Regions from separate parts of the Paenibacillus sp. FSL H8-0259 genome, predicted to be linked through region 1. Evidence: predicted binding sites of a transcription regulator. Region 1 holds the regulator's gene; the other holds the start of a gene.
What was found. The regulator Rex, encoded in region 1, represses fermentation and respiration genes when NADH is low (regulators of the CRP and FNR family bind a similar motif). The targets are predictions, from matches to a motif close to TTGTGAAATATTTCACAA.

Region 1 (5,051 bases):
GAATGAATACTTCCGATATGACAATCCGGTATGCATCATCGTATATACTGATTAATGCTATCCAGCTGTCATGCCATCGAAATGGATTCATCTATTCCTCCCCTATTATTAAGCCATAGCTCCAAGTAGGCCACAAGTCCAAGAATAGTTATTGATTGTTCTCTCCCTTGAAGAACCTTTTAAATTACGGCTTATATTAATATAAAAAGCGGGAGAACAGTTCAACTGTCCTCCCGCTCCTGCTGTAGACCATTCTTGCTGCCGCTTACCGGTTGGGCAGGCTGTACCCTTCACCGATGGCACTGCCGTCTGTGAAGCGATAGAAGCTGTAATAGAACCTGCCGTCCTTTTTGTAGAACAGCTGCCAGGCATATTCTCCGTTATACACTCCCGGCAGCAGCCGCTTAATCGTAATACCCGGAAGCTGGGCAGCTATAATATCACGGATTTGCGCCTCAGAAGTCCCTTTGCTGAGCTCCTCCGCGTATAAATCGTTGGCGCCTCCGGCTGGCTGGCCTTCCTTGGTAAAACGGACCCAAACCATCAGCTCGGTTCCTGCATCATTTTTTCCGGTAAGCACCCAGTATATCGCATTTTCATCCCAGACGGATTTCTGTGCTTTGGTTACCTCAGTTAAGCCGGCCCGCGCTCTGGCAATCTCTTTGGCTTCACTCCGCTCGTTCCACTGATCCTTCATAATGTAGGCATAAAACTGGCTTAGTCCGAACAGAAGGAGCAGAACCAGGGAAATCCCCAGCGGAAGCCATTTTCTCCTCTTCTTCAACATGCAGCTTCCTTTCCCTTTAAACCTGTATTACCGTTTAAGCAGTCCCTCGAACGTTTCCTGCGCTTTGCGGCGGATAGCTTCTTCATCTAGTGTCAGACATTGTCCGTGCTTCACAACCTGTTTGCCGTTCACCCAGACATGCTCCACATCCTTGGCACTGGCTGAATATACCGCATGGGACAAAAGATCGGTATGCGGCAGCAAGTGCGGCTGATCAATATCAATCGCAATGAAGTCGGCTTTCATCCCTGCTGCAAGCCGGCCTACCTGGTTCAGGAAAATAGACTGTGCACCATATTCGGTCGCCATCAGCAGCGCCTCTGGAGCCGGTACTGCTGTAGGATCACCGCTTACACCTTTGTGGATCAGCGCGGCCAGCCGCATTTCTTCGAACATATCCAGGTTGTTGTTGCTTGCCGCACCGTCCGTACCCAGGGAGACCTTAACTCCTGCTCTAAGAAGCTCAGGAACACGGGCTACTCCGCTGGCCAGCTTCAGATTGCTGCCGGGATTGTGGGATACACCAACATTGTGGCGGGCCAGAATCTCAATCTCTTCATCGTTCAGATGAACACCATGGGCGATCAGGGACGGCCGGGTGAACATTCCCAGCTTCTCCAGATGAGCGACCGGACGCAGGCCGTAATCGGCCACATTCTGCTCCACTTCATGACGCGTTTCGGACATATGCGTGTGCATCGGCAGATCAAGATCATGAGCCGCCTGGACAAACTTCATGAAAAACTCCGGAGGACAGGTGTAAGGCGCATGCGGCGAGAGCATTGCAGTAATTCTGCCGTCAGCCTTGCCATGCCAGTTCCGGGCAAAAGCAATCGCCTCCGCGAGCTTGTGATTCTGCACCTCTTCCGGACAAAGGCCAATAACACCGCGCATAAGTACAGCACGGATGCCTGACTGCTCGGTAACCTCAGCAACCCGGTCCATATGGTCATACATATCGAGGAAGGTCGTAGTGCCGCCCTTCAGCATCTCAAGAACGGACAAAGAGGTTCCCCAGTACACATCATCACCGGTGAATTTCTCTTCCATCGGCCACATTTTTTCCTGCAGCCAAGCCTGCAGTACCATATCATCGCCGTAGCCGCGCAGCAGTGACATCGCCGCATGGCCGTGGGTGTTGACGAGACCCGGCATGAACAGCAGCCGGCTGCCGTCAATAACCTCGGCATCCTCTTCAATTACAGGCTTATCTTCACCTATGTAAGTAATAAGATCATTTTCGATGGTCATATAACCGCTCAGCACCGGCTCTTCGCTGCCAGGCACCAGAAAACGCCCGTTTTTAATAATGGTTTTATTGCTGCTCATCTTCAGCTTCGTCCTTTCCGTCATGCAAATAATAAGCCAGACTCTGCAGATCCGTAGTGAAATCGGCGGCATGAATCCGGATATTGGCCGGAGTCTTCAGAATGACAGGCGCAAAATTCAGGATCGCCTCAATGCCCGAATCCACCAGAATGTCAGCAACGTTCTGTGCTTCACTGTCCGGAACGGTAATAATCCCGATGCGGATGCCCTGTGCACGGATGGTATCCCCCAGCTCACTCATCGGCTGAACAGTCAACGAGTTGATCTGCTGGCCTACCTTAGGCTCATAAGCATCAAATACAGCTGTAATCTTCATCGTATCCTTCAAGTAAGCATTGTAATTCGACAAGGCGTGGCCAAGATTACCTGCACCTACCAGAGCTACATTAATCTGCTGGTCCAGCTTGAGAATATGCCTGATCTTCTCAATCAGATAAGAGACATCATAACCAATGCCTTTTCTGCCGAAATCACCAAAATAAGCCAGGTCCTTGCGGATCTGGGCGGGGTTGAGATCAAGCTTCTGTCCCAGCTCCTGAGAAGAAACTGTTGAGATTTCACGTTTTTGGAGATCGTTCAGGAAACGCAGGTACACTGGGAGTCTGCGAACGACGGCCTCCGATATTTTATCCGATTTCATGTTTTCTCCTCCTAAAAGTTTTGATAGCATATGCTGCTTGATTCAACTTCGCAAAACTCGCTTCGTAAGCATTCACTTAGGTTTGATAGCATATGCTGCTTGATAAGCCGGTTATAGGAACCATGCTCCGGGTACTACTGCCCGTTTGGGCAGCAGCAGTGGAGCACGGGACTTCAGAACAATAATTACTTATACATAATATCAACCGGAGACGGATTATTAAACCCCGCCTTCTTCAAGCCATTCTGCAATCCGCGGAACGATCTGATCCGTCAGCATATGCTCCATCTTGGGACCGGGCAGCGAATACAGGAAATACTTCCCATAATAAGATTCGATTACCCTGGTATCATATACAATAACGATTCCGCGGTCCTGCGCGGTGCGGACCAGCCGCCCGAAGCCTTGCTTGAAGCGGATTACGGCCTGCGGGACGGACAGCTTCATGAACGGATTCTTCTTCTGTGCCTGGAGCAGCTCCGACTTCGCTTCAGCCAGCGGATGATTAGGCGGCTGGAACGGAAGTCTGACAATGGCCAGACAGGTCAAAGCTTCACCGGGAATGTCTACACCTTCCCAGAAGCTGCTCGTACCCAGCAAGACTGACGCTGTACTGTCCTGGAACCGCCGGATCAGCTTGCTCCGACTGCCGCCTTCTACGCCTTGTCCAAGCACCGCGATATCCTGCGAAGCCAGGGCCTCCTTCAGCGGATCATAGACCTGGCGCAGCATCTTGTAGGAGGTGAAGAGCACCAGCATCCGCCCGCGGGTAGCCACGGCAGTTTCTGCCAGAGAATGGACCAGTGTATCCACAAAGCGGGCATCCCCTATGCTTCCCTTGACACTCGGGAAATCACGGGGAATGACAAGCAGTGCCTGCTCACGGTATTTGAACGGCGACGGAAGCAGGGCTGTCATCAGACGGCCCTGCTCTGCAGCCTCACCAAGACCGAGATTATCTATCATGAACTGGAATGACTTATCCACAGACAAGGTGGCCGAGGTCAGGATGATACTCTTCTTCTTGTCGAAGAACAGCTCCCTGAGCTGGGTGCTCACATCCACCGGAACGGCATACATCTGCAGCGATTTGCCGCGGTAATTGCCGCTCCCCTCCAGCCAGTAGACGATATTCTCGTCATTCAGTCCCATAAAGAAACGGATCTGCTCCCGGATGGAGGCCAGGTCCTTGAACAACCCGCCGATATCCGTCACAAGACTGTCCGAAGAGGACTGGCTGTCCGTATCACGCATCTCACTGAGCATTTTATCACCCTTGCGGATGATATCACTCAAGCTGAGATGGAGTGTATTCTCCAGAGCAGCCAGCTCCTCCCACTCTTTGGGCTTCTTGCCCGGCTGCAGGCGTGCGACAAGCTGGCCGGCTTCACCGGCTCCGGCATCGCTGCGTTCAGGCAGCAGGCCGAAGAGCTTGTCGCTAAGTGTATCCCAGGACTCCTTGACGGTAAGCAGATCCGGATAGATCCGGTCGATAACACCGCTCCATTCCGAAGCCTGCTCACTGCCGGACGACTGCAGGGTCTGGCGCAGGGCAGGCAGCTGTCCGCTCCGGCTGTCCTTGTACAGACGGGTGAGCGTATGCGCCACGGTGAAATATTTCATCTGCATTCCGAGATGTTTGCCGGCAATGTCCTCCAGATGATGCGCCTCATCAATGATGAGATGCTCGTAAGCCGGAAGCAGCTGATGCCCGGCCTTAACATCTGCGAATAACTTGGAGTGGTTAGTCACCACCACATCGGAAATCCCGGCTTCATGCTTGGCCCGGTGATAATAACATTTCCTGAACCAAGGGCATGAGCGTCCCAGACAAGAGTCGGTATCACTGGCTACGGTCTCCCAGAAATCACCGCCGCGCCCGCTTAAGTTCAGCTCTTCATCATCGCCGGTCTCCGTCTGGGTCAGCCAGACCATCATCTGCGCGGCCGTAAGCGCTTCTTCCCTGGGACTTGTGAAGTCCCTTTTATTAATTCTATGTTCAAACTTACGGAGACACAAATAGTGTCCTCTCCCCTTAAAGATCGCTGCCTTGAACGGAAAGGGCACAACACTCGTCAAAAGAGGGATGTCGCGCTCACGCAGCTGATCCTGGAGGTTGATCGTATGCGTGCTGACCATGACCTTCTGATTACTGCGGACACTGTGATAAATGGCCGGAAGCAGATAGCCCAGCGATTTGCCGGTGCCGGTTCCTGCTTCAATCAGCAGATGCTTATCCTGATCAAGCGCCGTCATGACCTCCTGGATCATCAGTTCCTGGGCTTCACGGCTCTC
Region 2 (5,051 bases), 1.8 Mb from region 1:
AATTCCAAAACGAACGGAAAACCAAAAGACATATGCGTGGCACTGCAAGGATAGCGGTTGTTCTCTGCGGCCTGATGCTGTTCGGAGGCGTGGTTTATGGTGCGGAAAGGTTATGGGCCGTTACATATGGTTCTACTGGAATAAAGGTGATCGTTCATTCAGACTATACTGAATCCGATGAACACGGTGAGCACGTGAAGCTGCTTGTTGAAGACATTCAGACTAAACTGGCTGTGAATGAATCCGCCTTCCTGTACGTGTCACTGCCCAATGGGGGATATGACCTGCTTAAGGTGAACTGTCCGCAGCTGTTCTCCGATATAGAGAGCTGGAAGGAGGTCATCGAGCCAATTACCGGAAAGCTGGCTGTGCCAAGCAGTCTGCCGGAAGGATATTATTTTGCCGAAGCGAGGTCTGACAGTCAGCTTGGGATTATAGACGAATCCTGGGTAAAGAAATACACCAATGTCCTCTCGAAAAGGGTCAAGCCCGGTGAGGATTATGCCTGGATCAAGAGCTTCAACACTCCTAATAGAATAGCTAAGACTGTAAGCCCGCAGCTCATATATGAGGGTCCAAGAGGGAAAAGTGATGCAATTGTGGTTAAGTATACGCCTAGCGGACCGGAAGCGCAGCTCACAGCAAATTTTGCAGCGGCTACTACGGTTGAGGAGATGAAGGTTGGAGCTTTAGATGCTTTATATATTGTGAATAAAGAAGCTTATGGGAACCAAAACAACTATTATGCTTATATCCAGTGGATCGAGCTAGGGGAGAATAACGAATGGAACATTTTGCATGAAGTAAGCACAGAATCACCGGATGTATCCAAAGAGACTCTGCTTAAAGTTGCCGAAGGCCTGCGCTAAAGCGGCCTATGCCAAGGTCAGCTGCATGCTTGTCCCGCTATAACTAAAATAAATCCCCCTATAACACATATAAACCTCTATTATTGATAGCTTCATCAACAATAGAGGTTTATATAATAACCACTATACCCATGTTCTTCTCAGACTCCTTATCCTATCCTTTGTACTCAGCCGGGTAGAAATCGTCCGAGGCGGCAGTCAATTTGCCTATCCTGCCCGTTAAATCTTCTCTAATTCATCCGCTGACCACGATAGGATTGATTGTGGGCTTTTGAGCTTTAAGAAGCTCATACCATTTCGTGTAGGGATGGATTGAAAGCTATAACGCCAGGATCAAAGATATAGTCTCAAGCTCAGGGAGTACAGCTGCTTAAGAGGACTGCCGGAGATTCTGCCCCCGCATGCGTTCTTACCGCAGTGTATGGTTCCTTGAGTTGATACCTGTATTATACCGTGACATGCCGCAGCCGTAAAAAGGCGAATACTTTAAATTTGCGGTTATTTTTCACTGTAAGATCATGTAAGCGCTATTATGCTTCCTTATCCTTAGTTTTTTAGGAGGATTCCGAACAATAGTCATTCACTCTAAACTTGATCCAATGTAACCCAGTCGCTGCGAGGAGGGCTAAATACTCTGAACGGCTATCGGCTGTGTCAATCCGCTGACTGGCTGCTGGTATATCGAAGCAGATTTCTTGCTGAAGTGGACTGAGAAGCCCTTATTTCTCCAAAAAGCCTCATGATCAGGAGGATGCGGACTGAGTGAATCCTTTATCCTGTTCTTTTAAGCGCTACAACAAGGCGTTTCAGGACATTAACGGAATCTAAGTCCGAATGTCCTGCGAATTCGCCATTTCTTCGCCAATAACGGAATCTCAGTCCTCCTCACCAGCTGATGAGTTCATGAGCCCGTGATGCTTCAGGCAATCTCCTGCTAATCTCCAGCCAAGCTCAGGTGAGGAACAGTGCAATTGCCAAGCTTCTTAGCTCAGCATGATTTGTCCGCAGGTAGCTTCACAATCTCTAGCTTGATTCACCTGCAGGGCAAATTTGGTGCCCTGGAACAGTGCTGTCTTATAAAATGGACGGCAAAAGCGTTGCCGTTTGCTGTATAATTTACTGATTGTTATGTTGCGGTTCAGCTATCCGGGCATTTGAAGGAGGAAGAAAAGGATGAGTTTGTTTGGAGTGAGGCTTGACGGAACCCGCAGCAGGTTAATCAAGTCTTTTCTGGAGGATAATTATGTATGTGCGGGAGATCCCGTTATTGGAAATCTGGAGTCCAGCGGGAGAGAGGATATCCGCAGCACGCTGGTTGCATCCGGAGCTTATCAGGAGCAGGTGCTGGAAGAAGCTCTCAGCAGTTTAGACACGTTCGTCAACGTGATGCAGGACGGGGATTATGTGCTGATTGCGGATGAGGAATGGGTATACCTTGGCGATCTGGGTGATTATTTCTATGATGCCCGGCAGGAGAGTGTGGAGGGCGGAACTGCGCACCGGCGCGGAGTAACCTGGCTGAAGAGTCTGCCCCGTACAGCTGTGAATTCTGCAGTACAAGCACTGCTTGCTTCGGATCAGGAGGTTACCCGCTATTCAGGGGTGCTGCCTGCAGCAAGAATGGATTTGTGGCTTGCAGATTCTTCACCTGGCGATATGGAGACTGCTCATTCCCCGGCCCGTGTGGATGAAGCCACAATAGCTGAGGCGCTGGCTGTTCTGAAGGCTGCCCTGCACAGTCCCGATGCGGAGCGGCGGGAACGCGCGGCAGCGGCTATATTGCATTATGCCAAATGAACATCAGACTGAAGCTTTATCTTATAAAATCACAGCAAAAAGGTCTTCCGGTTAAGCTGCCGGAAGACCTTTTTGCTGTCAACTATTAAACAGGGACTTCGCTGGACCGGGGGTAGGCTCAGATAAATTCAACGAACTCATTAACCGGCTTGCGGTAGCCGCGCGGTCTAATTTTGTGCTTGTTGTCTTTGCCGATCGTAATCAGCATTACCGGAACGAAGTTGTCGCTGAGCCCGAGAGTAGCTTTCACCGCCTCCGGATCAAAACCGATCATCGGGCAGGTATCCCAGCCCTTGTCTTTGGCAATCAGCATGAACTGCATAGCTGACAAGGAAGCATTGCGGATTGCTTCATCCCGCTGGAAAGCGTCTTTTCCGGTGTAAGAATCATTAATAGACTGAATGGTGCGGTCATAATCCTCTTCGCTCATGGCTCCCAGCATTTTAAGTCCGCTATAGATTTCTGGAGCCTGCTGGTAGGCGTTTTTGTCACCCAGCACAACGATGACAGCCGAGGCGGTGTGGATTTTGTATTGACCGTAAGCACCTTTACGGATTTCTTCCTTCACAGTGTCATCGCTGATGACTTTGTAGTGGGCGTGCTGCAGGTTGAAGGCCGATGGAGCCAGGCGGGCCAGTGAGAACATCTCCTCCAGCTCATTCTGTGGGATTTGCACCCCTTCAACGAAATTCATAGCCGATCTGCGGGACTGAACCAATTCTGAAAAAGTACTCATAAATAATGACCTCCATTGGGATATGTATGTTGGTTAGTAAAAATCAATAGCTGATATTAATAAATAAGCTTACAATAAGTTACTTGCTTAAAATATCACAACTACAAGCGTACGTCAATGATTAAACAACAGTAAATTGTGAATTTTAGTTCAAATAGTCGATAAATTTTGAAAAAGCGAGAAAAGAAGTGATTTTAATCACAAAATAAGGCTATAAAGCCAAAAACATTGTGACATTTATTACAACCGGAATGATATAATAGTCACATAGTTTCAGTGGATGAATACTTTTAAGCAGCAATGCCATTGTAAAGGAGACTTCGATATGTCAGAAACCATTACCCAAACCCCTTTGGAACAAGAAATACCCGCAGCAGGCCTTCCCCAAGAGGATTTGCTGAATCAGCTTCTGAAGCCGGAAGTTCAGGAATCCCTGATTCTTCTGGTGGAGCAGCTGCCGCAGATTACCCAACTGGTGAATGTATTAACCAAATCGGTCGATTTCGTACAGTCGGTTGCAACGGATGAAGTATTGAAAAATGATACGGTAGGCGCAATCAAAGAGATGGCGGGTCCTGTGGTAGGCTCTGTCAAGAATCTGGCGGCTACGGTTATTGAAGCGAAAGACCGCGCGGATGCAAGCAGTGAAACCATCAGCCTGTTTGGCATGATGAAAATGATCAAGGACCCGCAGGTACAAAACGTGCTCCGTTTCATGAATGCATACCTGCAGGTCAGCGGCGAACGCCAATCCGGTAAGTAATTATTGTTCAATTCTTAATCGTAGGGATGGAGGAAATATGATGTCAAAACACATAGTTATTCTAGGTGCAGGTTACGGCGGCTTATTGAGTGCGCTAACCGTGCGCAAATATATGAGCAAAGCTGAAGCCAGAGTTACAGTGGTTAATCAGTATCCGACACACCAGATCATTACCGAACTACACCGCCTTGCAGCAGGAAGTGCTTCTGAACAGGCGGTTGCCATGCCGCTTGCCAAGCTGTTCGCCGGTAAGGATATCGATCTCAAGATTGCCAAGGTTAATTCGTTCTCGGTGGAGAACAAGCAAATCATCCTCTCGGATGGTGTAATGCTGACTTATGATGCTCTTGTTGTCGGTCTGGGCAGCACGACGGCTTATTTCGGCATTCCGGGACTTGAACAGTACAGCATGGTGCTGAAATCGGCGGCGGATGCACTGCGGATTCACGGACATATTGAAGACCGGATTCGTGAATATGCCAAAAGCGGCAATGCGGCCGATGCAACCATCCTGATCGGCGGGGGCGGCTTGACAGGTGTTGAGCTTGTAGGTGAAATTGCCGATGTACTGCCCAAGCTGACTAAGAAATATGGAGTGAATCCGGCTGAGATCCAGCTGCTGCTCGTAGAAGCCGGCCCGAAGATTCTTCCGGTTCTGCCGGATCATCTGATTGAGCGCGCTACAACCAGCCTCGAGAAACGGGGAGTTCAGTTCCTGACAGGTCTTCCTGTTACTAATGTAGCAGGCAATACCATTGATCTGAAGGACGGCCGCCAGATTGTGGCGAATACCTTCGTCTGGACCGGCGGCGTGCAGGGCAACCCGCTGATCGGTGAGTCCGGGCTTGAAGTGAACCGCGGCCGCGCAACCGTGAATGAGTTCCTG

Region 2: the regulator Rex is predicted to act here: its motif matches at 3,631-3,648, upstream of NSU01_RS14020 (DUF1641 domain-containing protein).

The regions. Positions count from the first base shown of each region.
Region 1 is NZ_CP150147.1:5,196,472-5,201,522, forward strand. It holds gene NSU01_RS22455 (DUF5590 domain-containing protein) at 266-787, opposite strand; gene NSU01_RS22460 (amidohydrolase) at 815-2,116, opposite strand; gene NSU01_RS22465 (redox-sensing transcriptional repressor Rex) at 2,103-2,756, opposite strand; gene dinG (ATP-dependent DNA helicase DinG) at 2,976-5,051, opposite strand, start outside.
Region 2 is NZ_CP150147.1:3,359,568-3,364,618, forward strand. It holds gene NSU01_RS14005 (hypothetical protein) at 1-869, shown strand, start outside; gene NSU01_RS14010 (hypothetical protein) at 2,043-2,666, shown strand; gene NSU01_RS14015 (nitroreductase family protein) at 2,785-3,402, opposite strand; gene NSU01_RS14020 (DUF1641 domain-containing protein) at 3,728-4,165, shown strand; gene NSU01_RS14025 (NAD(P)/FAD-dependent oxidoreductase) at 4,206-5,051, shown strand, end outside.